4 regions of the Streptomyces sp. 2P-4 genome follow, and region 1 is predicted to be linked to each of the others. Evidence: riboswitches for the same ligand, from Rfam matches in the RefSeq annotation. Region 1 holds a riboswitch; each other region holds the start of a gene.
The links. A riboswitch is a leader RNA that binds a small molecule or an ion and turns the genes downstream of it on or off. The one in region 1 is predicted to bind cobalamin.
Positions count from the first base shown of each region.

Region 1 (7,652 bases):
ACGGGCCGCCCTGCGGGCCGCCCGACTGCTGCTCGACCACCCCGGCGCCCTGCGGGCGGGGGAGCGGCTGCTGGCCCGCGCACGCCGCCTGCGGCCGCGCCGGCTGCCCGGACCGGGCCGGGCCTGGACCGACAGCCGCGACCTGCCCGAACCACCCGAACAGCCCTTCCGCGACTGGTGGGCGCAGCGGGAACGACACGACCGGACACCACGGCGGCAGGACCAGGCAGGCACACCGTGACACGCGAGGGGGACACACCATGAGAGGCGAGGGAGGCACACCGTGACGAGCAGGGACGTCATCCTGGCCCGCATCCGGCGGGCCGGGGCCGCCGGCGCCACTGGGCCCGCCGGGGCCGAAGCGCCCATTCCGCGGGACTACCTCCGCGTCCACGGCGAGCGCACCCCCGCCGAATCCGCCGACCTGCTCGCCGCGAACCTCGCCGAGTACCGCGCCCACGTCCACCGCACCGCCGACGACGGCCTCCCCGCCCTCCTGGCCCGGCTGCTGGCCCGGCGCGGCACCCGCACCGTCCTCGTCCCGGCCGGCCTGCCCCCGCACTGGCTCGCCGACGCGGCCGCCACGCACGTACCCGACCGCGCCGCGGCCACCCCGTACGAACTCGACGCCGTGGACAGCGTGGTCACCGGCTGCGCCCTGGCCGTCGCCGAGACCGGGACGCTCGTCCTCGACGGCGGCCCCGCGCAGGGCCGGCGCCGCATCACCCTGATCCCGGACCACCACGTGTGCGTGGTCCGCGTCCCGGACCAGGTCGTCGACTCGGTGCCGCAGGCCCTGGAACGCCTGGACCCGACCCGCCCGCTGACGTGGATCTCCGGCCCCTCCGCGACCAGCGACATCGAACTGGACCGCGTGGAGGGCGTCCACGGCCCCCGCACCCTGGACGTCATCCTCGCCACCACCCCGACACCCCCGACGGCGGCCCCGCACACGCAGCCCTGACCACCCCACCTCGGCCATGCCGCCCGCCGCGCCCTCCCCGGCCCCGGCCGGTGAGGAAGGGCCGGCTCAGCCGCTCGGCGGCGGCGAGGCTCCGCCCAGCCGGGGCGCCTCGGCCACCGGATCGACGGGCCCGCCCCCCGCCTCGACCCGCCCGGCGAGCTCCCGAGCCCAGCCGACCACCCCCGGCACATCAATGCCGTACCAGGGGACACCCGCATCCGGCCGGCCCACTCCGCCCGGCGCGGCCAGCGCATCGGCTCCGCGCCGCAGCAGCCGTGCCCCGCCGACCGCGTTCCCGCGGGCCGCATGGGTCAGCCCGACCGCCACCTGCGCGAGCCCCCGCCACAGCGGGGCAGCCTCCTGCGGCCCGGACTTCCAGGCGTCCTCGAACACCTCGTGCGCATGGAAGGGCATCCCCGCGTCCAGCAGGCGCTGCGCCTCCCCGACCGTCTCCGCCGGGGAGCGCACCACCCCCTCCGGCTGCCGCGCCACGCCCGAAGCCCCGTAGGGCAGCGGCCGCCCCAGCCCGTCCCGCGGACGCGCGCTCCGCGCCCGCCCCTCGGCATCCCGATCCCGTCCCACCACCCGGCCATCCTCCCCCGCTCCGGATACCCGTGCATGCGCACCCCTCGACGTGGGGTAATCTTCTGCATGTGCCGCAGGGCAGAACCCCAGGTGGGAGCAGCCCGAAGCACAACGGGACGTGGCGCAGCTTGGTAGCGCACTTGACTGGGGGTCAAGGGGTCGCAGGTTCAAATCCTGTCGTCCCGACTTGCGAATACGCAGGTCGGAGGCCGTTCTCTCTTCCACGAGAGAACGGCCTTTGTGCGTCGACGGCCTGGTGCGCGAGCCGCTGTCGACCAGCCGGGCACGCCATGTCGCGAAGAAGGCGTCGACCGCTTCCGGCGGATCACCGGCGCGTGCTGCGGCATCGAGCCGGGCGGCCGTGACATCACCGGCGAAGGCCACCGCCTCGTCGGTCAACTGCGTTCTCCCCGCCGGGAAGTGGCGGTACACGGAGCCGCGGGAGGCGCCGCTGTGCGCGCACGCGGTCGATGCTCGTCGCACCGGCTCATCGATCCGCCACCCGGCATCTTCCCCACCAGGATCCCTACTGGTCGGTAACCTGTGGTCCGTGCCATGGAACAGGCGTGGGGCGGGTTCACTCGGGTGGGCCCGGCCGGGGCGCGGTGACCGCGCGGTCGTAGAGGCGGAACAGCCGCAGACGGCCGTCGGCTTCGTCCTCCTCTGCGGCGAGGGCGTCCCAGCAGCGTGCTGCCAGGGCGCGAGCGCGGGTGCCGGGCCAGGGCTGCGGGAGCAGCTCGGGGGGCAGCAGCGGGTCTGGGTCCATCGCGGTGGTGAAGGCCGCCGCCAGTTCGATGGCGTACGTCAGCCGTTCGGTCCCGGTGGCGGCTGCCGGTTCGGAGAGTCTGGCCAGGCGGGCCGCGGCGAGCGCCGCGAGTGCCTCGTGGCGCTCGGCGATCGGCCGGATCGGCCAGAGCAGGGCGGCCAGCCGGGTGGGCTCGGTTTCCTCGCCCACCCGTAGATCGCGGCTGGTGAGGCGGGTGAGGGAGGGCAGGACGCCCAGGTGGCGGGCGTGGGCCTCGACGAGGTCGCCGATCGCGTTGGCGCTGACGTAGAGGCCGCCCTGGAGGGGGGCCGCGCCGAGGTGGAGGAGGGCGTCGCGCAGGGTGTCGCGGGCCTGCCGGGCGGTCTCGGGGATGGCGAAGGCGAACAGGTGCCAGGTTCCGTCCCAGGGGGCGAGCCCCTGGTCCTGCCGGTAGGCGTGCCGGACGTACTCCACGTCCGGCGCGATGGAGCCGGTGGGGTCGGCGGTCGCGTGCAGTCGCGCCTTGCGGCCGCGGCCCTCCTGGGTGAACCGGCCATCGGCGACGAGGCGTTTGACGCACAGCCGGACCTGCTGGTCGGTCATGCCGAGGGCTTCGGCGACGGCGTACAGCTCGCCGGCGTCGACGGTGCCGTCCTCGCGGACGAGGCCGAACACCAGCGTCCGGGTCCCGATCTCCGGTGCGGCGGGCTCCGCTGCGGAAGCTGCCGGAGGCCTGCTGGTCATGGCTGCTGCTCCTTGCCGGTGCTGGTGCCGGGTATGGCGCGATGCATGGTAGTCACCGCGCCGAATCCCAGGAGGCCCTTGAGGTACGGGGTCTGCTCGGTGTGTACGGCGGTGAAGCCGTGGCGCTCGTACAGGGCGCGGGCGCGCGGGTTGACGTCGATGACGTCCAGGCGGACCCGGGAGCAGCCGTGTTCGGCCGCGATGGTTGCGATCTCGGTCAGCAGCAGGCCGCCGATGCCGGTGCCCCGGCGGGCGGGGTCGACGGCGATGCCGTCCATGACCAGTTCCCCCGGCTCCGGGTTGCGTTCGAGCAGGGCCAGTACGGCGAGCCGGGGGAGGCCGCGGAAGAGCCCGTAGCCGGAGAGCACGTCGCGCACGCCGCCGCCGGTCAGGCCCCGCCCGCCGAGCTGGTAGCCGGCCACGCCCACGACCCGGTCGCCGTCGGGGGTGAGGGCGACGGCGGCGCGGTCGTGGTGGAGGTGGCGGGCGATGAAGGCGCGGCCGTGTTCGGGCGGGCCCAGGGCGGCGCCGAGCTTGCGGCCGAAGGCCTCCCAGTACAACTCGGCGACCTGCTCCCCGGCGCCTTGGGGCACGCTGCGCCGGATGGCAACGGCTGAGTCCATGATTCCTCCTCGCGGTATGCGCACGATCATAGTACGGTCGTAATGAGAACGATCGTTTGAAGAGCGATAGATATTTGGGGGGCAGATGGCATCGAGACGCAGCACGCGCCGCCGCCGGGTGGTGCGGGCCGTGCTCGCGGCGCTGGCCGCACTGGCGGTCGCCGCGGCGGGCCTGGGCGGGCTGGTGGTCTGGCAGCACACCTACGACCTGCGCGAGGAGGCTGTGACGGTACGCCGGGACGGCCGGACCCTGGACGGCGTGCTGGCCCTGCCCGAACAGGGGAAGGGGCCCTTCCCGCTGGTGGTCTTCGTGCACGGGGACGGCCCCGTCGACGCCACCCACGACACCTTCTACCGGCCGATCTGGGAGTCCTTCGCCCGAGCCGGATACGCCTCGCTGTCCTGGAACAAGCCGGGCGTGGGCGGCTCGCCCGGAGACTGGCTCGACCAGTCCATGGACGACCGCGCCCAGGAGGCCGTCGACGCCATCGCCTGGGCCCGGCAGCGGCCGGACGTCGACAGCCGCCGGATCGGCCTGTGGGGCGCCAGCCAGGCCGGCTGGGTCCTGCCCAAGATCGCCGCCAAGAACCCCGGCATCCGCTTTGTCATCGCCGTCTCACCCGCCGTCAACTGGCACCGGCAAGGCCGCTACCACCTCCTCGCCGAGCTGCGCCGCGACGGCGCCTCCGACGCCGAGGTCGCCGCCGCCCTGCGCCGCCGCGAGACGGGCCTGGAACTGCTCGGGCGGGGCGCCCCGTACGAGGAGTACGTACGCGCCGTCGGCGATCCGCAGGGCATGACGGCCGCCCGCTGGAGGTTCGTCTCCAAGAACCACACCGCCGACGCGAGCGCCGACCTGCCGGCGCTGCGCGGGGTGCCCGTCCTGCTGGTGCTCGCCGGACACGACATGAACGTGGACACCGCCGACACCGAGGCCGCCTACCGGCGGCTGCTGCCGGGGCCCGCGCTGCGCGTCGGCCGCTACCCGGACGCCACGCACGGCCTGGTCAGGCAGGACGTCGAGAACTCCGCACTCCGCCTCACCCTGACCGCGCTGTGCGCGCCGAGGGCCCTGTTCGCCGACGGCTTCCTGGAAGACCAGCGGAAGTTCCTGGCCTCCGTCGAAACCGAAGGACCGACACGATGACCACCCGGCCCGGACCGCGGCAGGGCCGTCGGCCGGTGCAGCCGCGCCGCGGCGCCTCTCCGACGGCGACGCGCTCTGTGCGGGTCCCGGCCCGTCAGGAAGGCGCGCGCATCGACGGGGGCATCTCGTTTCCGTGTCCGGATGGTGGAAGCGGGTCGCCGCTGAGCGGGCGTGCGGCCTAGGGTGGCCGGTGCAGCTGGTTCGCCCCGCCCTCCAGGCGGGATGCGTCGCAAGAGGGAACCCGGTGGGAATCCGGGACTGCCCCGCAGCGGTGAGCGGGAACGACCGCCGTCATACGCACTGGGACCGGACAACGGTCCTGGGAAGCGACGGCCAGTAGGTGCCCGCCGGGGAACCGGCAGGCGTGCCCGCGAGTCCGAAGACCTGCCCGTTGCCCGCACGCGGACGATTCCGTGTGCGGACATCCCGGTGACCTCGTGGGCGGGTCGGCGTACACAGCGAGCGGCACGTGCGGGCCTCCGTCCGCGGCGTCGGCCGCCCGTTCCGTCGTTCCTTCGCGTCCGCGTCCCGCTGCCGGGATGTTCCTGGACACATCTCGCGAAGGAGAGTTCCGTGACAGCCAAGCCCGCAGCCGCGGCAGCACGAGCCACCGTGTACGGGTACCCCCGCCAGGGTCGGAACCGCGAACTGAAGAAGGCCGTCGAGGGCTACTGGAAGGGCCGCGTCACTGCCGACGCCCTCCGGGAGACCGCGGCCGGCCTGCGGCGCTCGCACTGGCAGCAGCTGGCCGAGGACGGTATCCACGAAGTACCGACCGGTGATTTCTCGCACTACGACCACGTGCTGGACACCAGCGTCATGGTCGGCGCTGCTCCCGAGCGGCACCGCGGGGCGGTGGAAGCCGACGCCCTGGACGGATACTTCGCGATGGCCCGCGGCACGCAGGACGTGGCGCCGCTGGAGATGACCAAGTGGTTCGACACGAACTACCACTACCTGGTACCTGAGCTCGGCCCGGGCACCGTGTTCACCGCGAACTCCGTGAAGCAGGTGGCGGAACTGCGGGAGGCCGTCGCGCTCGGGTACACCGCCCGCCCGGTCCTCGTCGGTCCGATCACCTACCTGCTGCTGGCCAAGCCGGCTCCCGGAGTGTCAGCGGACTTCGAGCCGCTGACCCTGCTGGACCGGCTGCTCCCGGTCTACGCGCAGGTGCTCGCCGACCTGCACGCCGCCGGCGCCGAGTGGGTGCAGCTCGACGAGCCCGCCCTCGTCCAGGACCGCACCCCGGCCGATCTGAACGCAGCCGCCCGCGCCTATCGGGAGCTGGGCGCCGCCGCCGACCGGCCGAAGCTGCTGGTCGCCTCGTACTTCGGCAGGCTGGGCGAGGCCCTGCCCGTCCTGGCCGCGGCTCCGGTCGAGGGCCTGGCGCTCGACTTCACGGAAGCGGGAGCGGCCAACCTGGACGACCTCGCGGCGGTCGGTGGCCTGCCCGGCAAGAGGCTCGTCGCGGGCATCGTCAACGGCCGCAACATCTGGATCAACGACTTCCGGAAGTCCCTCGCCACCCTGGGCACGCTGCTCGGCCTCGCCGACCGGGTGGACGTCGCCGCCTCCTGCTCCCTGCTGCACGTTCCGCTGGACGCCGACGCCGAGCGCGACCTCGACCCGCAGGTCCGCCGCTGGCTCGCGTTCGCCCGGCAGAAGACCCGGGAGATCGCCGTTCTGGCCCGCGGGCTCGGCCGGGGCACGGACACGATCACCGCCGAACTCGCCGCGAACCGGGCCGACCTGGCCTCCCGCGCCGGATCCGCCCTCACCCACGACCCGGCCGTACGGGCCCGCACCGCGGCCGTCACGCACGCCGACGGGCGCCGCGGCCGGCCGTACGCCGAGCGGGCCGCCGCCCAGCGGGCGCACCTGCGCCTGCCGCTGCTGCCGACCACCACGATCGGCTCCTTCCCGCAGACCGACGAGCTGCGCGCGGCCCGCGCCGACCTGCGGGCCGGACGGATCGACACGGCGGGCTACGAGGCACGGATCAAGGGCGAGATCGAGGAGGTCGTCTCCTTCCAGGAGAAGACCGGCATCGACGTCCTGGTGCACGGCGAGCCCGAACGCAACGACATGGTCCAGTACTTCGCCGAGCAGCTCACCGGCTACCTGGCCACGCAGCACGGCTGGGTGCAGTCGTACGGCACGCGCTACGTCCGGCCTCCGGTGCTGGCGGGGGACATCTCGCGCCCCGAGCCCATGACGGTGCGCTGGACCTCGTACGCGCAGTCCCTGACGTCCAAGCCGGTCAAGGGGATGCTCACCGGGCCGGTCACGATGCTCGCCTGGTCCTTCGTACGGGACGACCAGCCGCTCGGGGACACCGCCCGCCAGGTGGCGCTCGCCCTGCGGGACGAGGTGAACGATCTGGAGGCCGCGGGGACGGCCGTGATCCAGGTGGACGAGCCGGCTCTCCGGGAAACCCTGCCGCTGCGGGCCGCCGACCGCGCCGACTACCTGGCCTGGGCCACCGAGGCGTTCCGGCTCACCACCAGCGGGGTCCGGCCGGACACCCAGATCCACACCCACATGTGCTACGCGGAGTTCGGCGACATCGTCCAGGCCATCGACGACCTCGACGCCGACGTCATCAGCCTGGAAGCCGCCCGCTCCCACATGCAGGTCGCGCGGGAACTCGCCGCCCACGGCTACCCCCGCGCGGCGGGCCCCGGCGTGTGGGACATCCACTCACCGCGCGTCCCCAGCGCCGGGGAGGCGGCCGGTCTGCTGCGGACAGGCCTGGAGGCCATCCCGGCCGAGCGGCTGTGGGTCAACCCCGACTGCGGCCTGAAGACCCGTGGCTGGACCGAGACCCGTGCCTCCCTGGAGAAC
Region 1 covers NZ_CP095011.1:982,076-989,727, reverse strand. Annotated here, with positions in the region: gene MUK52_RS04025 (lactate utilization protein B) at 1-241, shown strand, start outside; gene MUK52_RS04020 (LutC/YkgG family protein) at 284-964, shown strand; gene MUK52_RS04015 (DUF309 domain-containing protein) at 1,031-1,456, opposite strand; tRNA gene MUK52_RS04010 (tRNA-Pro) at 1,662-1,735, shown strand; gene MUK52_RS04005 (PaaX family transcriptional regulator C-terminal domain-containing protein) at 2,127-3,038, opposite strand; gene MUK52_RS04000 (GNAT family N-acetyltransferase) at 3,035-3,661, opposite strand; gene MUK52_RS03995 (alpha/beta hydrolase family protein) at 3,747-4,808, shown strand; cobalamin riboswitch at 5,002-5,202, shown strand; gene metE (5-methyltetrahydropteroyltriglutamate--homocysteine S-methyltransferase) at 5,382-7,652, shown strand, end outside.

Region 2 (7,652 bases), 1.2 Mb from region 1:
CCGGCAAGCTCTACAACGTGGTCCCGTACCACGTCGGCGAGGACGGCCAGGTCGACATGGCCGAGGTCGAGCGCCTCGCCAAGGAGTCCAAGCCGCAGCTGATCGTCGCCGGCTGGTCCGCGTACCCGCGCCAGCTGGACTTCGCCGCCTTCCGCCGCATCGCGGACGAGGTCGGCGCGTACCTGATGGTCGACATGGCGCACTTCGCCGGCCTGGTCGCCGCGGGCCTGCACCCGAACCCGGTGCCGCACGCCCACGTCGTCACCACCACCACGCACAAGACCCTCGGCGGTCCGCGCGGCGGTGTCATCCTGTCGACGCAGGAACTGGCCAAGAAGATCAACTCCGCGGTCTTCCCCGGCCAGCAGGGCGGCCCGCTGGAGCACGTGATCGCCGCCAAGGCGGTCTCCTTCAAGGTGGCGGCCTCGCCCGAGTTCAAGGAGCGCCAGGAGCGCACCCTGGCCGGCGCGAAGATCATCGCCGAGCGCCTGGTGCAGGACGACGTCAAGGCCGTCGGCGTGGACGTCCTCTCCGGCGGCACCGACGTGCACCTGGTCCTGGTGGACCTGCGCAACTCGGAGCTGGACGGCCAGCAGGCCGAGGACCGCCTCCACGAGATCGGCATCACCGTCAACCGCAACGCCATCCCGAACGACCCGCGGCCCCCGATGGTCACCTCGGGCCTGCGGATCGGCACGCCGGCCCTGGCCACCCGCGGTTTCGGCGCCGAGGACTTCACCGAGGTCGCCGACGTCATCGCCGAGGCCCTGAAGCCGTCCTACGACGGCGAGGCCCTCAAGGCGCGCGTCTCGGCGCTCGCCGCGAAGCACCCGCTGTACCCGTCGCTGTAAGGCCGCGGCTCCAAAGGCCCGGCCTTGTGTCCCACAGGGCCGGGCCTTTCCCATGGCCGGGGCCGGCGGCGCGGCGCGCCACCGGCCCGCAAGCCGCCGTACAGGCCGGCGTCACCGGCCCCCTCACGACCTGACGTACGCTGATTAACCGGGCAAGGGCGCCCACGAGGCGATCTTTGCCCGCAATCCCTGCAAAGTCCGCCCCCTCCGCCGGCCGCCTCGCCCCCGCTGCGAGAGCGACGCGGCGGTTCGCTCCCCGCCACCGCGGGGGTGACCCTGGAGTCCGCCACCGTGGCCATTTCCGTCTTCGATCTCTTCTCGATCGGCATCGGTCCGTCCAGCTCGCACACCGTCGGCCCGATGCGCGCCGCCCGCATGTTCGTCAACCGGCTGAAGAAGGACGGCCTGCTCGCCCAGACCGCGTCCGTCCGCGCGGAGCTGTACGGCTCGCTCGGCGCGACCGGCCACGGCCACGGCACGCCCAAGGCGGTGCTGCTGGGCCTGGAGGGCCACTCCCCGCGGACCGTGGACGTCGAGACCGCCGACGACGAGGTGGAGCGCATCCGCAGCACGGGCCGGCTGCGCCTGCTGGGCACGGAGATAGGGAGCGCGCACGAGATCGCCTTCGACGAGCCGAACCAGCTCGTCCTGCACCGCCGCCGCTCCCTGCCGTACCACGCGAACGGCATGACCCTCTTCGCGTACGACGCCGCCGGCACGCCGCTGCTGGAGAAGACGTACTACTCGGTCGGCGGCGGCTTCGTGGTCGACGAGGACGCGGTCGGCGAGGACCGGATCAAGCTCGACGACACCGTGCTGAAGTACCCCTTCCGCTCGGGCGACGAGATGCTGCGCCTCGCCAAGGAGACCGGCCTGTCGATCTCCTCCCTGATGCTGGAGAACGAGAAGGCCTGGCGCACGGAGGAGGAGATCCGCGAGGGCCTCCTGGAGATCTGGCGGGTCATGCAGGCCTGTGTGTCGCGCGGCATGTCCCGCGAGGGCATCCTCCCCGGCGGCCTGCGCGTCAAGCGCCGGGCCGCGGCCACGGCGCGGCAGCTGCGCACCGAGGGCGACCCGATGATGCACCGCAGCGAGTGGACGACGATCTACGCGATGGCGGTCAACGAGGAGAACGCGGCGGGCGGCCGCGTCGTGACGGCCCCGACGAACGGCGCGGCGGGCGTCCTGCCGGCCGTCCTGCACTACTACGTGAACTTCGTGCCCGGCGCGGACGAGGACGGCGTGGTCCGCTTCCTCCTCGCCGCGGGCGCGATCGGCATGCTGTTCAAGGAGAACGCCTCGATCTCGGGCGCCGAGGTCGGCTGCCAGGGCGAGGTCGGGTCGGCCTGCTCCATGGCGGCCGGCGCGCTCGCGGAGGTCCTGGGCGGCACCCCGGAGCAGGTGGAGAACGCGGCCGAGATCGGCATGGAGCACAACCTGGGCCTGACCTGCGACCCGGTCGGCGGCCTGGTGCAGATCCCGTGCATCGAGCGCAACGGCATGGCGGCGGTGAAGGCCGTCACGGCGGCGAAGATGGCGATGCGCGGCGACGGCTCCCACAAGGTCTCCCTCGACAAGGTCATCAAGACCATGAAGGAGACAGGCGCCGACATGAAGATCAAGTACAAGGAGACGGCGCGCGGCGGCCTCGCCGTCAACGTCATCGAGTGCTGACACCGGCCGGCTGAGCCGGGCGGACGCGGGCAGAAGGGGCGGACCCCACCAGGTTCACCCCTTCTGCCCGATTTTTTTGCGTTTTGCTGCAACCATGGGCATGCACGGCGTGTCTTCAGGAGCGACAACCTGTCCCCGTCTCTCGAAAGAACAGGGGGACGCCATGAACCACCTGCGCCGCCGGCGGACCGCGGCCCTGGCCACCGGAGTCCTGCTCACCGCCGCCCTCGCCCTCGCCGCACCGGCCTCCACGGCCGCGGCCCCCTCCGGCCGGGCCCCGGCCACCCCGCTCGTCGTGGGCGCCCGCTGGGCCGGGCACTGCGCGTACGACCGGATCGTCATCGACCTGAAGGGGTACGTGCCCGACGCGGACGTCACCCGCGTCCCCGCGCTCCACCAGGACGGCTCCGGGGCGCCCGTCCCGCTGGCCGGGAAGCACTTCCTCCAGATCCGGCTGCACCCCGCCGCGGCGCACCTGCGCTCCGGCGAGGGCACCTACCGCGGGCCCAAGCTGGTCCGGACGAACCTGCCCGCGCTCAAGGGCCTCGCCATGACCGGCGACTTCGAGGGGTACGTCACCTTCGGCGCCGCCTTCGACAGCAGGCCCTCGTACAAGGCGTTCACGCTCCGCTCGCCCGACCGGTTCGTGGTCGACATCGCGCACCGGAACGTGTGCTGCGGCTGACCGGCACCGGCCGGGCCGCCCGTCAGCGGTGTTCCGGGTTGGGGAAGTCGAAGCGGCAGCCGGCGTCCCACAGCGAGCGCTGGTTGCCGTGGGCCGGGATGCCGCCGGAGCGCTTGAGCAGCGCCGCGAGGTGCATGAGGTTCCACGACATGAAGGCGGTGTTGCGGTTGGTGAAGTCGTTCTCGGGGCCGCCCGATCCCGGGTCCAGGTAGGAGGGGCCGGGCCCGGCCTCGCCGATCCAGCCGGCGTCGGCCTGCGGCGGGATCGCGTAGCCGAGGTGCTGGAGGCTGTACAGGATGTTCATCGCGCAGTGCTTGACGCCGTCCTCGTTGCCGGTGACGAGCGCCCCGCCGACCCGGCCGTAGTAGGCGTACTGGCCGTGCTCGTTCAGCAGGGAGGAGCAGGCGTAGAGGCGCTCGATCACCTGCTTCATGACGGAGCTGTTGTCGCCGAGCCAGATCGGCCCGCACAGGACCAGGATGTCCGCGTCCATGACCCGGCTGTACAGGACGGGCCACTGGTCCGTCTCCCAGCCGTGCTCGGTCATGTCCGGCCAGACGCCGGTGGCGATGTCGTGGTCGACGGCGCGGACGACCGAGGTGCGGGCGCCGGCCGACTCCATGACGGCGCGGCTGCGGTCGATGAGGCCCTCGGTGTTGCTGGTCTCCGGCGAGCGCTTGAGCGTGCAGTTGACGAAGAGGGCGGTGAGGTCGGAGTAGTCGTACGGGTTCGCGGTGTCGGGTTCGGCGGCCACGGCTCCACCCTGCGCGGCCCCCGCCGGCCCCGCCAGCGGACGGCACCCGTCCGGGGGGCGGGCCCGTTCCGCGGCTCCGGCGCACGCCGGTGGGAGCACGGCGGCGGAATCACGCCGGGCCGTGCGCCGGGGGCTCTCCGGGGGACCGAACGGGCGCCGCAAGGGCGGAAACACGCGGCGGAACGGCGGCTCCGGCTGCTCCCGGAGAGCGCGTACGCCGCCGGACGGCCCGGAAGCGGAATCCGGCTCGGGCGTGCGCTCGCCCACACCGGCTTGTTCCGGGTCCGTGCGGGCCATTAGGGTCAGCGGGCCTTGGTGTTCGGGAAACCGGTGGAAGACCGGTGCGGCCCTCGCCACTGTGAACGGGAAGTCCGGCTCCACTCCTGCGGGAAGCCACTGGGCGGCGCGGGGTGATCCGCACCGCCCGGGAAGGCGGAGCCAGGGCGGCATGACCCGTGAGCCAGGAGACCGGCCGGGGCGTGCTGTCCATCCACGAGGTGCTGGAGAGGTCTCCCCACACATGCACATAGCCGAGGGGTTTCTGCCCCCGCTGCACGCGGCCGCCTGGGGCGCCGCGTCCGCTCCCTTCGTCGTCCACGGCGTCCGCGCACTCACCCGCGAGGTGAAGGAGAACCCGGAGAGCACCCTGCTCCTGGGCGCGTCCGGAGCCTTCACCTTCGTCCTTTCCGCCCTGAAGATCCCCTCTGTGACGGGCAGTTGCTCGCACCCGACGGGGACCGGGCTCGGGGCGATCCTGTTCCGGCCGCCGATCATGGCGGTGCTCGGCACGATCACCCTGCTCTTCCAGGCGCTGCTGCTCGCGCACGGCGGCCTGACCACCCTCGGCGCCAACGTCTTCTCCATGGCGATCGCCGGCCCGTGGGCGGGCTTCGGGGTCTACCTGCTGCTGCGGCGGTCCGGCGCCCCGCTGATGGTGTCCGTGTTCTTCGGCGCCTTCACCGCGGACCTGGTCACCTACTGCGTCACCTCCGTGCAGCTGGCGCTCGCCTTCCCCGACCCGGGCAGCGGCGTCGCCGGCGCCCTCGCGAAGTTCGGCGGCATCTTCGCCGTCACCCAGATCCCGCTGGCGGTCAGCGAAGGCCTGCTGACGGTCCTGGTGATGCGGCTGCTGATGCAGTCCAGCAAGTCCGACCTGGTCCGGCTGGGCGTCGCCAAGCTCGCCGGCCGCTCCGACCGGAAGGCGGCGGCGTGATGGGCATGAGCCGGAACGCGAAGATCAACACCCTGCTGCTGCTCGTGGTCGCCGCCCTCGCGGTGCTCCCCCTCGCGCTGGGCCTCGGCGAGGGCAGGGAGGAGCCGTTCGCCGGCGCCGACGCCCAGGCCGAAGCGGCGATCACCGAGCTCAGGCCCGACTACGAGCCGTGGTTCACCCCGCTGTACGAGCCGCCGTCCGGCGAGGTCGAGTCGGCCCTGTTCGCCCTCCAGGCGGCCCTCGGCGCGGGCGTCCTCGCCTACTACTTCGGGGTGCGCAGGGGCCGCCGCCAGGGCGCCGCGGCCGCGGCGGCCATCGCATCGGGCACCCCGGGCGACACGCGCGCGGAGGGCTAGCCGGTGCTGCCGATCGACGTGGCTGCGCACGGCAGCCGCTGGCGCGGCCGGCACCCCCTGGAGAAGGCCCTGCTGGGGCTCGGGCTGACGGTCACGGCCGTGTGCCTTCCGCCCTGGCCCGGCGGGCCCCTGGTCGCCGCGGCGACCCTCGCCGTCCTGCTCGGGCCGGCGGGCGTCGCCGGGCGGCAGCTGTGGCGGGCCTTCCGGATCCCGCTGGGCTTCTGCTTCACCGGTGCGCTGCCGCTGCTCTTCGCGGTCGGCGGCGCGGCCGGGCCCGTGTCGCTCGCACCGGACGGGCCGCGGCACGCGGGCGAACTGCTGCTGCGCACGTCCGCCGCGTCCCTGGGCGTCCTGCTGTTCGCGTTCACCACCCCCGTCTCGGACGTGCTGCCCCGGCTGGTCCGGGCCGGGGTGCCGGCGCCCGTGGTGGACGTGGCGCTCGTGATGTACCGCATCGGGTTCCTGCTGCTGGACTCGCTGGCGCAGGTCCGGCGGGCCCAGGCGGCCCGGCTGGGGCACGCGGACCGGGCCGCGGTGTGGCGGTCGCTGGCCGGGCTCGCAGCGACCTCGTTCGTCCGGGCCTTCGACCGGGCGGCGCGGCTCCAGTCCGGCCTCGCCGGGCGCGGGTACGACGGGGCGCTGCGCGTGCTCGTTCCCGAGGCCGCCCTGTCCCGGCGCTTCCTCGCGGCCTCGGCGGCCCTCATCGCGGGCCTGGTCGCGCTGACCTACACCCTGGAGGGGCTGTACTCGTGAACCCGTTGGTGGAACTGGCCGGAGCGGGCTACGCCTACGAGGACGGCCCGGCGGTGCTGGACGGCGTGGACTTCTCCATCGCCGAGGGCCGGGCGCTGGTCCTGCTGGGCCGCAACGGCAGCGGCAAGACCACGCTGATGCGGCTGCTGAGCGGCGGGCTGCGGCCGGCCTCCGGGGAACTCCTGCTGGACGGGACGCCGGTGGCGTACGACCGGGCGGGCCTGACCCGCCTGCGCAAGGCGGTCCAGCTGGTCGTCCAGGACCCGGACGACCAGCTGTTCGCGGCCTCCGTCGAACAGGACGTCTCCTTCGGCCCGATGAACCTGGGCCTGTCGGCCGCCGAGGTGCGGGCACGCGTCGGGGAGGCGCTGTCCGCACTCGGCATCACCGCGCTGCGGGACCGGCCGACGCACCTGCTGTCGTACGGGCAGCGCAAACGGGCGGCGATCGCCGGGGCGGTCGCGATGGCCCCGCGGGTGCTGATCCTGGACGAGCCGACGGCCGGCCTGGACCCGGAGGGGCAGGAGCGGCTGCTGGACGCCCTGGCGGGGCTGCGCGCCGCGGGGACGACGGTGGTGATGGCGACGCACGACGTCGACCTGGCGGTGCGCTGGGCGGACGACGCCGCGGTGCTGACCCCGGACGGGATCCGCTTCGGTCCGGCGGCGGCGCTGCTGTCGGACCCGGAGCTGCTGGCGGGGGCGGGCCTGCGGCAGGCCTGGGCGCCGGCGGTGGCGGCGTTCCTGCGCTCCGGCGGCCGGCTGGCGGCGGACGCCCTCGGCCCGAAGACGCCGGAGGCGCTGGCCTCCTGGCACTGAGTCCCCGCCGCCGCAGGGGTGCCGGGCGGCCGCTCCCCGCTGCCCGCCGTCCGGCCTCCCTAGGATGGCGGCATGTCCCTGCCGCACGCGATCCTCACCGCCCTGCTGGAGAAGCCCTCGTCGGGGCTGGAGCTGACCCGCCGGTTCGACCGGTCGATCGGGTACTTCTGGTCGGCGACGCACCAGCAGATCTACCGGGAGCTCGGCAGGCTGGAGGAGGCCGGGTACATCCGGGCGCTGCCGGGCGACGGGCCCGTGCGGGGGCAGCGGAAGGCGTACGAGGTCCTGCCCGCCGGCAGCGGGGAGCTGGCGCGCTGGGTGGGCGGGAGCCAGGACCCGAAGGCCATCCGCGACCCGCTGCTGCTGCGCGTCCGCGCCGCGGCCGTGGTGGGGACGGACGGTCTCCTGGCCGAGCTGCGGCGGCACCTGGAGCTGCACCGCCGGCAGCTGGCGCTCTACGAGGCCATCGAGGAGCGGGACTTCCCGCCCGGCCGGGACTCCGACGAGGACCGGCTGCGCCGGCTCGTGCTGCACGGCGGCATCGGGCT
Region 2 covers NZ_CP095011.1:2,193,278-2,200,929, forward strand. Annotated here, with positions in the region: gene glyA (serine hydroxymethyltransferase) at 1-851, shown strand, start outside; gene MUK52_RS09155 (L-serine ammonia-lyase) at 1,143-2,525, shown strand; gene MUK52_RS09160 (AMIN-like domain-containing (lipo)protein) at 2,689-3,210, shown strand; gene MUK52_RS09165 (flavodoxin family protein) at 3,233-3,964, opposite strand; cobalamin riboswitch at 4,261-4,455, shown strand; gene MUK52_RS09170 (energy-coupling factor ABC transporter permease) at 4,485-5,177, shown strand; gene MUK52_RS09175 (energy-coupling factor ABC transporter substrate-binding protein) at 5,183-5,533, shown strand; gene cbiQ (cobalt ECF transporter T component CbiQ) at 5,537-6,286, shown strand; gene MUK52_RS09185 (energy-coupling factor ABC transporter ATP-binding protein) at 6,283-7,104, shown strand; gene MUK52_RS09190 (PadR family transcriptional regulator) at 7,177-7,652, shown strand, end outside.
Region 2: linked by a shared signal. The riboswitch ahead of MUK52_RS09170 (energy-coupling factor ABC transporter permease) and the one ahead of metE (5-methyltetrahydropteroyltriglutamate--homocysteine S-methyltransferase) in region 1 are both predicted to bind cobalamin.

Region 3 (7,652 bases), 720 kb from region 1:
GCCCCCGCCACGGCGCCGCTGCGGACCAGGTCCTCGGGTGCCCCGGCGTGGACGCGGGATGCGCGGTCGACGAGCCAGACCGCGTCGGCCACCCGCAGGGCCAGCTCCAGATCGTGCGTACTGACCACCACGGTCAGGCCCCTGTCGCGGGCCAGGTCGCGCAGCAGCACGGTGAGCGCCACCCGCGAGGGGACGTCCAGGAAGGCCGTCGGCTCGTCCAGGAGGACGACCTCGGGCTCCTGGGCGAGGGCGCGCGCGGTCAGGACGCGCTGGCGTTCGCCGTCGGAGAGCTCGGCGGCCGGCCGGTCCGCCAGATGCTCCGCGCCCACCGCCCGCAGCGACCACTCGACGGCGGCGTGGTCGGCCGCGGTGAGGCGGCCGGTGAACCCGGTGTGCGGGTGGCGGCCGAGCCCGGCCAGTTCCCGCGCGGACAGCAGTCCCGGATCGACCCGGTCGGTCAGGACGACCGCCAGCCGCCGGGCGAGCGCGGTCGGCGGCGTCTGCGCGAGGTCGGCGCCGCCGATGCGGATCCGTCCGCCGAGCGGCGGCAGGAGCCCGCACAGGGTGCGCAGCAGAGTGGACTTGCCCGCGCCGTTGGGGCCGAGGAGGACGGTCAGTTCGCCGGCCCGTGCTTCGAGGTCGAGCCCCGTGAGCACCGCCCGCTCCGCCCCGCGCCCGCGCCGTGGCGACCGGGCGCGGTAGCCGACGGCGAGCCCCTGCGTGACCAGGCCGCCGGGGCGGCCCGGCCCGTCGGCGGTGTCGGTGAGGGGCTCGGTCATGGTGTCGGTCATGTCGGTCACGAGGCCACTCCTTGTACGCCGCGGCGGCTGCGGATCAGGAACGCGATGACGACGGGTGCGCCGAACAGCGAGGTGACGGCGTTCAGCGGCAGCACGGCATCCGTGCCGGGCGGCTGGCTGAGCAGCGCGCACGCCAGTGCCAGGAACGCCCCGGCGAGCATCGACGCCGGGACGAGCGCCCGGTGGTCCGACGTCCCCAGTGCCACCCGCGTCAGGTGCGGGACGGCCAGGCCGAGGAAGGCGACCGGCCCGCAGAACGCGGTGGCCGCACCCGCCAGGAGTGCTGTGCCGAACAGCGCCAGATCGCGGCTGCGCCGCACGTTCAGGCCCATGGTGCGGGCGTAGTCCTCGCCCAGCAGCAGGGCGTTGAGGCGTTTGGCAGTCAGCAGCGCGGTGAGCAGGCCGGCGCCGATGACGGGCAGCATGACGTGGAGGTCGGGCCAGGTCGTGGCGCCGAAGCTGCCCAGGCCCCACATGACGAACTGCTGGGCGCGCTCCGGTCGGGCGTAGACGAGCATCACGCCGACCACGGCGGTGGCCGCCGAGCCGATCATGACGCCGACGACGAGCAGGGTGACGGCCGACCGCACCCACCTGGAGAGCAGCAGGACGAGGGCCAGGACGGCGGCGGCACCGAGCGAGGCGGCGATGACGACGCCCACGCGCCCGAGGCCGGCCAGGTCTCCGGTGAAGCTGCCGGCGACCCCGCCGGTGCCGACCACCACGGTGGCGACGCCCATGCTCGCGCCCGAGCTCACCCCGAGGGAGAACGGGTCCGCCAGCGCGTTGCGGAACAGGGTCTGCATCTGTACGCCGGCCACCGCGAGGGCGGCGCCGACGGCGCAGGCGGTCAGCGCCCGCGGCAGCCGGACCTGCTCGACGATCACGGTCCACCGCGGGTCCTCGGGGGTGCCGCCGAACAGCACCCGCACCACCTCGGCGACCGGCACGGGATGGGAGCCGGTGGCGATGGCGAGGACGAACAGCACGGCGGTGCCGGCCGCGAGTGCGAGGACGACGGCGAGGCGCCGCCGCACCGGCCGCGGCCCCGCGGGCGGAGTGTCCGCGTCCGGGGCCGCTGCCGGCGCGGGTGCCGGCACGGTCGTCTGATGTGTCGTCACGCCTTCGGCACCGGCTGGTAGAAGGTGAAGGAGTGGCCCTCGGCCTGGTCCGGGTGCATCAGCGCGAACAGGTCGGCGAGGACCAGGTCCGGGCGCAGCACGCCCCGCTCGAAGTAGTCGTTGCCGCCGCCGGGGCCGAGCGCCTTCGTGTTCGTCCACACGGCGCCGTCGGACACCGCCTTCAGCTGCCCGTACCGGCTGTCGGCCTTGACCGCGTCGGCGGTGGACTTCCACTTCTGGTCGGCGATCCAGACCGGGGCCTGGCCGGCCTTGGCGTACACGGCCTCGAAGTTCAGCTGCATGCCGCCGGTGCCTGCCTCGCCGGCCCACGGGTAGGTGCCGCCCGCGTCCTTGATCAGCCGGGCGGCGTAGCTGCCTCCGGCGGGCATGGACCACGTGCCCTGGTACATCGTGCCGGGCAGCACCTCGACGGGCTTGCCCGCCTTGGCCGCCTGGGCGCCCTTCTCCGCGACCTTCCGGTAGTCGCCCTCGATGGTGTCGAACACCTCGCCCGCCCGCTTCTCGGCGCCCGTGAGCGCGGCCATCGCCTTGACCCACTCGGCCCGGCCGAGCGGACTGGCCTCCAGCCACTCGGCGTTGGCGACCACGGCGATGCCTGCCTGGCGGAGCTTCGGGTACTGCGGGTCGTCGGTGCCCTGGGTCATGAGCACGTCCGGCTTCGCCCCGATGACGGTTTCGGCGTTGAGCGTGCGGTCCTTGGCGTACTCGGTGACCCTGCCCGCCTTCACCCGCTCGATCACCTGGGCGGAGGAGATGTTCGCGCTGCTCGCCACTCCGGTCAGGACGTCCAGGGTGCCGGTCTCGGTCAGCAGCGGCAGGTGGGTCGTCGAGGCGGAGTACAGGCTCCTGACGGGCACGGTGACCTGCTGCGCGGACGCCAGTTCACCGGTCAGCTCCGGCTTGGGAGCACCGCACTTGACCAGCACGTACGACTCGGGCTTCCCCTTGGGGAAGGGCTCCTTCACGGTGAGGACCTGGTAGCTCTTCTCGTACCGGAGGGTGAAGTTCTCGGCGTGCTTCACCGTCGACTTCACCGGGAAGTAGTCCTTGGCCGGGTCGAAGTCCTTGATGCACCCCTCACCCTCGGCCCGCGCCTCGGGGCCGGCTGTCGTGCCGGCGTCGCCGCCGCAGGCGGTGAGCGTGAGGGCGGCGGCGACGAAGGCCGCCGCGGTGGCCCGACGGCGGCCGGGCATGACGGATCGTACGGACAAAGTGACTCCTGGTGGCGTTCGTCGGCCGCGCGTGAGGGCACTGCGGTGCGCGGATGCGGCGTGGGGGAAGGAACCCGCAGGGGGTCAGAACCCGGGGAAACGGGACTGTGGGTGAAGCCGGTCAGGCCGGTCGGGCCGGTCAGGCCGGAGCACGGGCAGCACGGGGCCGCCTCCGCACGAACGCAGGCACACGGGTGCCACCGCCTCTCCCGGGGAAATCCGCCCCTTGCATCGAGGTGCGACGGCGTGAGTCTCCTGACTCGGGATCACAGCTTCTCCGGCCTTCCCACCCCGGACGGGGCGGTGGCCTGGGGCGGAGTCGCTCCCCCTACACAGTGGCGGTACCGTGCCGGAATCCCACCGGCTTCCTCGTTCCGCCGTCGCTTGACGGACGGAAGCATCGCAGACCGCCCGCCGCCCCGCCAGACCCGCCCCTGTGCGTTCAGCCACAGGGCACGGCAGTTCAGGACAGGGCGGGGCGCACGGCATCGAGCTCCGGCCGCCCCACCGGTCGGACCGTCGTGATCCAGTACAGGGGCCCGTACGGTGCGTCAGCGTACGGGCACATTCGGTGGACGGTACGGCGCGCCGGCCGCCACCCTGGGTGCTGTCGATCGCGGGGATACGACCTGTACGTACGGACCTGGAGGTGGCCGCGGATGACGACGCACGCCGAGGCGGGCGACAACGACGACCTGGTGGCGTCCTGCGAGACGGAACGGGAGCCCGGCCCCTCGGACAGTCTGCGGACCTTCGGAGCCGTCGTCCAGGCCCTGCGCGAGCACGCGGGCCTCAGCAGGGTGCAGTTCGGGGAACTGGTCCGCTTCTCCCGGCACACCGTGGAATCGGTGGAGCTGGGGCGGCGGATGCCGGACGAGTCGTTCGTCGACCGCGCCGAGGAAGCCACGGGAAACACGGGCGCGTTGAGGAAGGCCGCCCCGCACCTGAGCCGGGGCGACGCAGGGCTCGCCGCCTGGTTCCGGCAGTGGGCGCGGCTGGAGAAGACGGCGGTGAGCCTGTGCACGTACGAGTGCCGGCTGGTGCCGGGTCTTCTGCAGTCGGAGGACTACGCGCGCGCCGTGTTCGAGGGAACCGTGCCGGTGGTGCCGGACGACCGGCTGGCGGACTTCATGGCCAGCCGGATGGAACGGCAGCGGATGCTGTGCGAACGGCCGACGACACCGTTCAGCTTCATCGTCGAAGAGCACGTCCTCCGCCGCCGGTTCGGGAGCACGCAGCAGATGCGGGAGCTGTACGACCACGTCCTGAAGCTGAGCGCCCCGCGGAACGTGACGCTTCAGGTCGTGCCGTTGCAGGCCGGGTTGCACGCGTGCCTGGACGGGCCGCTTCAACTCCTGGAAACGCCTAGGGGGCAGCGGCTCGGCTACTCCGAAGGGCAGCAGAACGGCCGCCTGATCTCCGATCCGAAAGAGGTGAGTCTGCTCCACCAGCGCTATGACACACTGCGCTCGCAGGCCCTGAACGCCAAGGACTCGCGGGGTCTGCTGGAGCGACTCCGAGGAGAACTATGAGCACGACGGAACTGGCGTGGTCCAAGTCCAGCTACAGCGGCAGCCAGGGTGACAGCTGCGTCGAGGTCGCTGTCACCGCGCAGGCCGTCCACGTACGCGACTCCAAGGACGCCACCCGCCCCGCCCTCGCGGTCGGCCGGGATGGCTGGGCGCGCTTCGTCGCGTTCGCGGCGGGGGCCTGAGGCGGGGCACGGCGCGGGGACGGACGGTTCGGCGACTGTCGCCGCAGGCGACTGCGGGGCGGCAGCGGCCGGGCCCTGGCCTTGGCTGTCGTGCGTGGGGTGAGGTGGGTCACATGCTGTCACAGCAGCCTGGGCTTCGGTGTCTTGAGGGCGCAAAGCCCTGAAGGCCGCAGGCAGCCCAGTCGTGCTGCTCGTGCCTCGGGGCGTCACCGATCCGAGGGGAGCGCACATCGTGAAGCACCGCATCGTCGTCCTCGGCGCCGGCTACGCCGGGGCCCACGTCGCCGGAATGCTGGCCCGGCGGCTGTCCGCGGCGGACACCGAGCTGATCGTGGTCAACGCCGAACCGGACTTCGTCCAGCGGCTGCGGCTGCACCAGCTCGCGGCCGGCCAGGAGATCGCGGCTCCCGCGCTCTCCGAGGTCTTCGCGGGCACGGCGGTCCGGCTGCGGCAGGCCCGTGTCACCGCCGTCGAGCCGGAGCGCCGGGTCGTCGCCGTGGCCGGCCCCGACGGCGCCGCCGAACTCGGCTACGACACGCTCGTCTACGCCCTCGGCAGCCACGGGGCCCGCCACTGCGTCCCCGGTGCGGCCGAGCACGCCTTCGACGTCTCCGCCCGGCCCTCCGCACTGAGCCTGCGCGAGCGCCTGGACGGCCTGGCCCGGCAGGGCGCCGGCGGCAGGGTGCTCGTCGTCGGCGACGGGCTGACCGGCATCGAGACCGCCACGGAGATCGCCGAGTCGCGGCCCGCCCTGTCCGTGACCCTGGTGGCCCGCGGCGAGCTCGGCGCCACGCTGTCCTCCGGAGCCCGCGAGCACCTGCGCCGGGCCTGTGACCGGCTGGGCGTCACCGTGCGGGAGCACACGGAGGTCGCGGCCGTCGAAGCGGCGCGCGTGCGGTGCGCCGACGGCGCGGTCCTGGAGTCCGACGCGACCGTGTGGACGGCCGGGTTCGCGGTCAGTCCCCTCGCCGCCGCCGGCGGTCTCGACGTCACCGAGGACGGCCGGATCGTCGTCGACCGGACGATGCGGTCGGTCTCGCACCCGGACGTCTACGCCGTCGGCGACTGCGCCTTCGCCACCGGCGACAACGGCCTGCCGCTGCCGATGTCCTGCGCCTCGGCCGGATACACCGGCAGGCAGGCCGTGGAGGCGATCACGGCACGTCTGACCGGCCGCAGGGCGCCGAGGAACGTCAAGCTGAGCTACCTCGGCAACCACATCAGCCTCGGGCGCCGCGACGGCATCCTGCAGTTGGTCGACCACGAGGCCCGGCCGAAGCCGAAGTCCGTGGCCGGCCGGAAGGCCGCGCGCGTCAAGGAGGCCATCGTGTCGATGTCCCTGTGGGGCACCTCCCACCCGACCTTCGGCGTGCCGCAGCGCAGGCACCGCCTGACCGGGGCGCCGCACGCGGCGTACCCGCCGAAGGCCGGGGGGACCGTCCGCCCCCGGGCGCACGGCTGAGAGGACCGGGAGATGACCGAGCACGGCACCGACCCGGCGACCCGGGCGTTCGTCGACCACCGCAACCTGCTCTTCACCGTCGCCTACGAGATCCTCGGCTCCGCCGCCGACGCCGAGGACGTCCTCCAGGAGACGTGGCTGCGCTGGGTCCGGGTCGACCTGGGGCAGGTGGGCGACCGGCGGGCGTACCTCGTGCGGATCACGACCCGGCAGGCGCTCAACCGGCTGCGCGCCGTGAAGCGCCGCCGTGAGGCGTACGTCGGCCAGTGGCTCCCCGAGCCGCTGGCCACCGCCCCGGCCGTCGCCGAGGACGTCGAACTCGCCGAGAGCATGTCGATGGCGATGATGCTCGTCCTGGAAAGCCTCTCCCCGACCGAGCGCGCGGTCTTCGTCCTGCGCGAGGTCTTCGAGGTCGAGTACGCGGAGATCGCCGAGGCCGTCGGCAAGAGCCCCGACGCCGTACGCCAGATCGCGCACCGTGCCCGCCGGCACGTCGGCGCCCGCCGCCCCCGCAGGACGGCCTCCGCGCGGGAGACCAGGGCCGCCCTGGAGTCCTTCCGGCGCGCCGTCGAGACCGGCAACCCGCAGGACCTCCTCGACGTGCTCGCCCCCGACGTCGTCCTGCTCAGCGACGGCGGCGGTGTCAAGCGGGCCGCGCTGCGCCCGGTCGTCGGCGCCGAGAAGATCGTCCGCTACTGGCTCGGCGGCTCCGCCAAGGTCGAGGAGACGATCGCCTGGGAGCCCACGGAGGTCAACGGCAGCCCCGCGCTCGCCGTGTACCTGGGCGGCGCACTCGACGGCGTCATGGCCGTCCGCGTCGAGGACGCCCGCATCACCGGCCTCTACTTCGTCCGCAACCCGGAGAAGCTGACGCACCTCGTCTCGGGGACCCCGCTCACCCTCCGCTGACACCGCCGGCCCGCCCCCGTCCGGACCGCCCGCCGCATCCCTGCGGCCGGCCAGGGGCGGGCTCCCCCGCTGCCGCCGTCCCGTACCTCTTCGGCCGGTACGCACGACTCGTCTCGGCCCGGCGTCCGGCTGGCCCCGAGGCTCCGCGGGTCAGCGGGTCAGCGGGTCAGCGGACGATCTTGAACCCGAACAGCGGGGTGCCCAGCGCCGTCGCGGTGTCGATCCACATCCGCAGCATCATCTCGGTGGCGCGGGCGGTCCGGATCCCGCCGAGGTCGAGTACGTCCTTCCAGCCGAGGGAGCGGAGCAGGCCGCCCACCAGGGTCTTGGCGTCGGGGTCGTCACCGCTGACGAACACGGTGTGGTCGCCGTCGCCGATCGCTCCGGGGGCCGCCATGGCGGCTGCGGCCAGAG
Region 3 covers NZ_CP095011.1:1,705,614-1,713,265, reverse strand. Annotated here, with positions in the region: gene MUK52_RS07075 (ABC transporter ATP-binding protein) at 1-791, opposite strand, end outside; gene MUK52_RS07070 (FecCD family ABC transporter permease) at 797-1,921, opposite strand; gene MUK52_RS07065 (ABC transporter substrate-binding protein) at 1,918-3,153, opposite strand; cobalamin riboswitch at 3,387-3,560, opposite strand; gene MUK52_RS07060 (helix-turn-helix domain-containing protein) at 3,813-4,685, shown strand; gene MUK52_RS07055 (DUF397 domain-containing protein) at 4,682-4,867, shown strand; gene MUK52_RS07050 (NAD(P)/FAD-dependent oxidoreductase) at 5,100-6,329, shown strand; gene MUK52_RS07045 (RNA polymerase sigma-70 factor) at 6,342-7,238, shown strand; gene MUK52_RS07040 (NADPH-dependent F420 reductase) at 7,405-7,652, opposite strand, start outside.
Region 3: linked by a shared signal. The riboswitch ahead of MUK52_RS07065 (ABC transporter substrate-binding protein) and the one ahead of metE (5-methyltetrahydropteroyltriglutamate--homocysteine S-methyltransferase) in region 1 are both predicted to bind cobalamin.

Region 4 (7,652 bases), 1.5 Mb from region 1:
GAGCCGTTTTTCCGGGCCGGACGTGACGGAGTCACCCCCCTCCCGCCGGGGTAACCCATGGGTAATGAGCGGCCGTCCGAGTGGGCATGGTTGGATGCGAGTAGGAGCGTCCGTGAGGGTGTCCGCAAGGCTTCACCGTTGGACCGGCAGGCGGGAATCGTGAGGATCTTCGGGAAGGTACGGCATAGGCCCTCCGCCTCGTGGCGGCAGGCCACCGACCGAGCGTTCACACTGATCGGCGACGGTCGGTACGAGGACGCGGGTGCGCTGCTGACCAGAGCCGCCGACCTGGAGCCCTGGCTGTCCGAGTCGTGGTTCAACCTGGCGCTGCTGCACAAGTTCCGGCACGACTGGGAGCAGGCGCGCGCCGCGGGCCTGCGGGCGGTCGCCCTCCTGGACCGGGAGGCCGGCGCCCCCGACTGGTGGAACGTCGGCATCGCGGCGACCGCCCTCCAGGACTGGCCGCTGGCCCGGCGGGCCTGGCAGGCGTACGGGCTGAAGGTGCCCGGCGACCCGTACGGCAAGGGCGGCGAACCGGTCGGCATGGAACTCGGCAGCGCGGCCGTGCGGCTCTCCCCCGAGGGGGAGGCCGAGGTCGTCTGGGGCCGCCGGCTCGATCCGGCCCGCATCGAGGTCCTGTCGATCCCGCTGCCCTCCTCGGGGCGGCGCTGGGGCGAGGTCGTCCTGCACGACGGCGTGCCGAACGGCGAGCGCATCACCGCGGCAGGCCCCTCCTACCCCGTCTTCGACGAGATCGAGCTGTGGGCGCCCTCGCCGGTGCCGACCTGGGTCGTGCTGCTGGAGGCCGCCGCCGAGTCCGACCGGGACGCGCTCGAACAGCTCGCGTCCGACGCGGGGTTCGCCGCCGAGGACTGGTCCTCCTCCGTACGGCTGCTGTGCCGGACCTGCTCCGAGAGCGCGATGCCGAGCGGCGAGGGCGACGGGGAGCACCTCGACCCGCACGACCACAGCGAACCGGGCCACCCCGGGCCGCTCGGGCACCGCACGGCCGGATCGGGCTCCCTGTGGGTGCCGGAGCGGGAGTGCGGCATCGCGGCGCCCGCCGGCCTGGTGCAGGGGCTCCTCGACGGCTGGGTCGCGGACAGCCCCGACACCCGTGCTTGGCGGGATCTCGAAGAAGTCTGCTGACCGGGCACCGTAGGCTGTACCGGCACAATCGGTGAACGGGTCGACCCACGGAAGGCTTACGGCGGACATGGCGCAGCAGGAGAACGAGGTCATCGCGGTGGACGACGACGGTTACGTCGTGGACACCGAGGACTGTGAGGCGCGCGAGCTCGCCCACCGCGAGCGCGGCACCGCCCGTCCCATCACGGTGGTCGGCAACCCGGTGCTGCACCGCGAGTGCAAGGACGTCACCGAGTTCGGCGACGAACTGGCCAAGCTGATCGACGACATGTTCGCCAGCCAGAAGGCCGCCGAGGGCGTCGGACTCGCCGCGAACCAGATCGGCGTGGACGCCAAGGTCTTCGTCTACGACTGCCCGGACGACGAGGGCGTCCGCCACACCGGCGTTGTCGTCAACCCCAGGCTCGTGGAGCTGCCCGCCGGCTCCCGCGTCCTCGACGACTCCAACGAGGGCTGCCTGTCCGTCCCGACCGCCTACGCCTCGCTGGCCCGCCCGGACTACGCCGAGGTCACCGGGCAGGACGCCCAGGGCAACCCGATCAAGGTGAGGGGCACCGGCTACTTCGCGCGCTGCCTCCAGCACGAGACGGACCACCTGTACGGCTACCTGTACATCGACCGCCTCTCCAAGCGGGACCGCAAGGACGCCCTGCGGCAGATGGCCGAGGGCACCCCGCGCTACGAGACCGTGCCGAACGACTGACGCGGCGAGGCGGTCCGCGGCGGCGCGGCGGCCGGCCCCCGGCCTCAGGCCGCCGTGCCGCCCGGACCGCGGAAGGTGCGGCGGAAGGCGTTCGGCGTCGTGCCGAGGGTCCGCAGGAAGTGGTGGCGCAGTGCGGCCGCGCTGCCGAAGCCGCAGCGGCCCGCGATGGCGTCCACCGTGTCGTCCGTGGCTTCCAGAAGCTCCTGCGCCAGCAGCACGCGCTGCCGCAGCACCCACTGGTAGGGGGTCGTCCCCGTCTCCTGCAGGAAGCGGCGCGCGAAGGTCCGCGGGGACATCCGGGCCCGCTCCGCGAGCTGCTCGACGGTGATCTCCTCGGCCAGGTGGCCTGCCATCCACGCGATCACCCCGCCGACCGCGTCGCCGGACGCACGGGGCAGCGGGCGGCGGATGTACTGGGCCTGGCCGCCGTCCCGGTGCGGCGGCACCACCATCCGCCGGGCCACCACCCCCGCCGCCTCCGCGCCGTGCTCCTGCCGCAGCAGGTGCAGGCAGGCGTCGATCCCCGAGGCCGTGCCCGCGGCGGTCACCACCGGGCCCTCGTCCACGTACAGCACGCCGGGGTCGACGACGGCCCGCGGGAAGCGACGCGCCAGGGTCTCGGCGTGCATCCAGTGCGTCGTGCAGCGCCGGCCGTCGAGCAGCCCGGCCGCGCCCAGCACGAAGGCGCCGCTGCACACGCTGAGTACCCGCGCCCCGCGGTCCACGGCCCGGCGCAGGGCCGCCAGCAGCGGCTCCGGGTACGTGCGCGCGGCGGCGCCGCGGTCGGCCGGGACGCAGACCAGGTCCGCCTCGTCCAGGCGCTCCACCCCGTGTGGGGCGACCACGTCGAAGTGCCCGTCGCCGGCGGGGGTGCGGCGGTCGCCCGCCGCGCAGACCGCGAAGTCGAACGCCGGCAGCCCCTCCGCACTGCGGTCGATGCCGAACACCTCGCAGAAGATGCCCAGCTCGAAGGGGGCCACCCCGGGCATCAGCGCCACAGCCACGTTCTTCAGCACGACCACAGTCTGGCAGGAACCCAGGCGTACGTGGATCTCCTGCCATGCGGTCTGCTCGGAAACGCCGGATCGGCCGGCCGCTGCGCGAGGCAGCCGCCGGCCGATCCGGAGGTGGTGCGGGAGCGGCCGCGGCGGGCCGCAGCCGTCAGAAGTCCTCGTCCAGGTCGACGGTGCCCTCGACCGCGACCTGGTACGCCGACGGGCGGCGCTCGAAGAAGTTCGTCAGCTCCTGCACGCCCTGGAGCTCCATGAACGAGAACGGGTTCTGCGAGCCGTACACCGGCGGGAAGCCGAGGCGCACCAGGCGCTGGTCGGCGACGCACTCCAGGTACTCGCGCATCGACTCGGTGTTCATGCCGGGCAGGCCGTCGCCGCACAGGTCGCGGCCGAACTGGAGCTCCGCCTCGACGGCTTCCTTCAGCATGTCCGTGACCTGCTGCCGCAGCGCGTCGTCGAAGAGCTCCGGCTCCTCCTTGCGGACCGTGTCCACGACCTCGAACGCGAAGTTCATGTGCATGGTCTCGTCGCGGAAGACCCAGTTCGTGCCGGTCGCCAGGCCGTGCAGCAGGCCGCGCGAGCGGAACCAGTACACGTACGCGAAGGCGCCGTAGAAGAACAGGCCCTCGATGCACGCGGCGAAGCAGATCAGGTTCAGCAGGAAGCGGCGGCGGTCGGCCTGCGTCTCCAGCCGGTCGATCTTCTCGACCGAGTCCATCCACTTGAAGCAGAACTGCGCCTTCTCGCGGATGGAGGGGATGTTCTCCACCGCCGCGAAGGCGGCCGCGCGGTCGTCCGGATCGGGCAGGTAGGTGTCGAGCAGCGTCAGGTAGAACTGGACGTGCACGGCCTCCTCGAACAGCTGGCGCGACAGGTACAGGCGCGCCTCCGGGGAGTTGATGTGCTTGTACAGCGTCAGGACCAGGTTGTTCGCCACGATCGAGTCGCCCGTCGCGAAGAACGCGACCAGGCGGCCGATCATGTGCTGCTCGGCGGGCGTCAGCTTCGCCAGGTCGGCCACGTCCGAGTGGAGGTCGACCTCCTCCACCGTCCACGTGTTCTTGATCGCGTCCCGGTAGCGCTCGTAGAAGTCCGGGTAGCGCATCGGGCGGAGCGTCAGCTCGAAGCCGGGGTCGAGCAGGTTCTTGTCGGTCATAGCAGTCGGCGCGCGCGGCGCCGTCCTCCAGGAGTGGTGGTCGGGTGGCGGGAGCGGGTTACTGGCAGGCTTCGCAGGACTCGGGGTTCTCCAGCGAGCAGGCCAGCGCGTCGGCGTCCACGGCCTGCGGCAGCGGGGTCGCGGCGGCCGGGACGGCGGCGCCCGACGCGGCCCGGGCGATCTTCGTCGCCGGACGCGACCGCAGGTAGTAGGTCGTCTTCAGACCCTGCTTCCAGGCGTACGCGTACATCGACGACAGCTTGCCGATGGTCGGCGTCTCCATGAACAGGTTCAGCGACTGCGACTGGTCCAGGTACGGGGTCCGGGCCGCCGCCATGTCGATCAGGCCGCGCTGCGGGATCTCCCACGCCGTCCGGTACAGCTCGCGGACGTCGGCCGGGATCCAGTTGAAGCCCTGAACCGAGCCGGACGAGTCGCGCAGCGCCTCGCGGGTCTGCGCGTCCCACACGCCGAGCTTCTTCAGGTCCTCCACCAGGTAGGCGTTGACCTGGAGGAACTCACCCGACAGCGTCTCGCGCTTGAACAGGTTCGACACCTGCGGCTCGATGCACTCGTACACGCCCGCGATCGAGGCGATCGTCGCCGTCGGCGCGATGGCCAGCAGCAGCGAGTTGCGCATGCCGGTCTCGGCGATCCGGGTGCGCAGCGCCTCCCAGCGCTCCGGCCAGGCCCGCTCGGTGCCGTAGTGGTCGGGGTGCAGCACACCCTGCGCGGTACGGGTCTCCGCCCACGCCGGGACGGGGCCGTGCTTCTCCGCGAGGTCCGCGGAGGCCTCGTACGCCGCGAGCATGATGCGCTCGGCGATCTTCGTGGACAGCGCCTTCGCCTCGGCGGAGTCGAAGGGCAGGCGCAGCTTGAAGAAGACGTCCTGCAGGCCCATCGCACCCAGGCCCACCGGGCGCCACTTGGCGTTGGAGCGGCCGGCCTGCTCCGTCGGGTAGAAGTTGATGTCCACCACGCGGTCGAGGAAGGTCACGGCCGTGCGGACGGTCTCGTCCAGGCGCTCCCAGTCCATCTCGCCGGTCTCGGCGAGCACGAACGCGCCGAGGTTGACCGAGCCGAGGTTGCAGACGGCGGTCTCGCCGTCGTTGGTGACCTCGATGATCTCGGTGCACAGGTTGGAGGAGTGGACGACCGTGCCGGGGAGCGCGGTCTGGTTCGCGGTCCGGTTGGAGGCGTCCTTGAACGTCATCCAGCCCTGGCCGGTCTGCGCGAGGGTGCGCATCATGCGGCCGTACAGCTCGCGGGCGGGCATGGTCTTCTTGGCGAGCCCGGCCTGCTCGGCCTTGGTGTAGGCGGCGTCGAACTCCTCGCCGTACAGGTCGACCAGCTCGGGGACGTCGGACGGGGAGAACAGCGACCACTCGCCGTCGGCGTTCACGCGGCGCATGAACTCGTCGGGGATCCAGTGCGCGAGGTTCAGGTTGTGCGTGCGGCGGGCGTCCTCGCCGGTGTTGTCGCGCAGCTCCAGGAACTCCTCGATGTCCGCGTGCCAGGTCTCCAGGTAGACGGCGGCGGCGCCCTTGCGGCGGCCGCCCTGGTTCACGGCGGCGACGGAGGCGTCGAGGGTCTTCAGGAACGGGACGATGCCGTTGGAGTGGCCGTTCGTGCCGCGGATCAGGGAGCCGCGGGCGCGGATGCGCGAGTACGACAGGCCGATGCCGCCGGCGTGCTTCGACAGGCGCGCCACCTGGTGGTAGCGGTCGTAGATCGAGTCGAGCTCGTCCAGCGGGGAGTCCAGCAGGTAGCAGGAGGACATCTGCGGGTGCCGGGTGCCGGAGTTGAAGAGGGTGGGCGAGGACGGCAGGTAGTCCAGGCGGCTCATCAGCCGGTAGAGGGAGGCGACTTCCTCGACGGCGGCGGCGCTGTCGTCGGCGGCGAGGCCGCAGGCGACGCGCAGCATGAAGTGCTGCGGGGTCTCGATGACCTGGCGGGTGATCGGGTGGCGCAGCAGGTAGCGGCTGTGCAGGGTGCGCAGGCCGAAGAAGCCGAAGCGGTCGTCGGCGCCCTCGGCGAGGGTGTGCTCGACGAGCGCGTCGAGGCGGCTCGCGTGGAGGCGGACGAACTCGGCGGTGCGGTCGGCGATCAGGCCCTCGCGGTGGCCGACCTCGACGGACGCGGAGAAGGAGGTCGAGCCCTGGCTCGCGGCCTCCTCGGCGACGGCGACCGTCAGCAGCCGGGCGGCGAGCCGGGAGTACGCCGGGTCCTCCGAGATCAGGCCGGCGGCGGCCTCGGTGGCCAGCCCGCGCAGCTCGGCCTCGTCGGCGGCGGCGCTGCGGCCGCGGAGCGCGGCGGCGGCGACACGGCCGGGGTCGGTGTCGGGAAGGTCGGCGGTCAGCTCGGTGAGGGTGCGCAGCAGCGCGGCCCCGGGGCCCCCGGCCTCAGCTCCGTGGTCGGACGGGTCGGACTCGGCGCGCGGTGCGGAAGGCGCGATGGTCACGGGGGGAGCTCTCCCTCGCTCGGCTCCGGGGCACCGGCGGTGCGGGCGCGAGCGGGCGCGCGCGGGCAGGGCCCGGCAAGGGCGGCACCGCGCGTCGTCCGCAGGCCCTACCGCGAGGCCCGGACGTGGTCGGCACCCGGTTCGGTCGAGCCGGGCGCACTGTCGGCAGGTCGTCGGACTTCGGTGACACCGATGGGTGTACTTCATACCGTTGCGGGACAGTTCCGGATTCCCACCGGATTCCCCTGCGGCGACAGCGAGGATGAGCATACATGTGGTGGGCGCCCTCTGTGTGACCCCCTAGATGTTGTGTCTGCCTTCGCTGAGCGTGTCCTCACAGCTCCAGTCGGTAGGTGAGGGGCGTCAGCTCCGCCGAGAGTGCCGGACGGGGGTGGGCGCCCGGCGCTATCGTCGGAAGCAGCACCGCCGAGGAAAGCGAGCGAGGCATGACCGTGATGGCTGACCGCCCCCAGATCCTGACCGAAGAGTTCGAGACCCTCGCCCGGATAGCAGCCCGCGAGATCGAGGGGTTGCGTCTGGAGTTGATCGGCGGGAAGTTGGGGGTCAAGGCGATGCCGGATGGGGATCACGACCGGATCGTCGTGTGGCTCGCCCGCATCTGCATGCAGCACCGGCCCGAGCAGTGGCTGCACGTCGAACGCGGACTGAAGGTCGACCAGTACCGGTCGGGTCGCGCGCGCCCCGACGCCTCGATGGCGCCGGATGGCGCTTTCGAGGGTCAGGGGGAGTGGGCCGATCCGGCCCCGGTCCTGATGGTCGTCGAAGTCACTTCGTACGATTCCGACACGGACGGGCGCGACCGCAAGGAGAAGCCCCGCGCGTACGCAGAGACGGGCATCCCCGTCTTCGTCCTGATCGACCGGGACAACTGCCTGGTGAGGGTCCACAGCGAGCCCGACGGGCAGTTGTACGAGACCGTGCGCACCGTCCCCTTCGGCAAGGACGTCGAGCTGCCCGACCCGGTCGGTTTCTCCTTCTCGACCGAGCCGCTCAAGGACTGGGTGCGCTGAGGCCACGCACAACGGAGGTGCCCGCCGGATGACCGGCGGGCACCTCGGTCACGGCAGCCCTCAGCAGCAGCGGAAGCCGCCCCGGGGGTCCCCCTCACGCGCGTCGGTGCGGGCGCGTTCGAAGGCGCGGCGGGTCATG
Region 4 covers NZ_CP095011.1:2,472,098-2,479,749, reverse strand. Annotated here, with positions in the region: gene MUK52_RS10330 (tetratricopeptide repeat protein) at 160-1,149, shown strand; gene def (peptide deformylase) at 1,217-1,852, shown strand; gene MUK52_RS10320 (helix-turn-helix domain-containing protein) at 1,897-2,868, opposite strand; gene MUK52_RS10315 (ribonucleotide-diphosphate reductase subunit beta) at 3,014-4,021, opposite strand; gene MUK52_RS10310 (ribonucleoside-diphosphate reductase subunit alpha) at 4,080-6,482, opposite strand; cobalamin riboswitch at 6,630-6,752, opposite strand; gene MUK52_RS10305 (Uma2 family endonuclease) at 6,929-7,513, shown strand; gene MUK52_RS10300 (YbdD/YjiX family protein) at 7,574-7,652, opposite strand, start outside.
Region 4: linked by a shared signal. The riboswitch ahead of MUK52_RS10310 (ribonucleoside-diphosphate reductase subunit alpha) and the one ahead of metE (5-methyltetrahydropteroyltriglutamate--homocysteine S-methyltransferase) in region 1 are both predicted to bind cobalamin.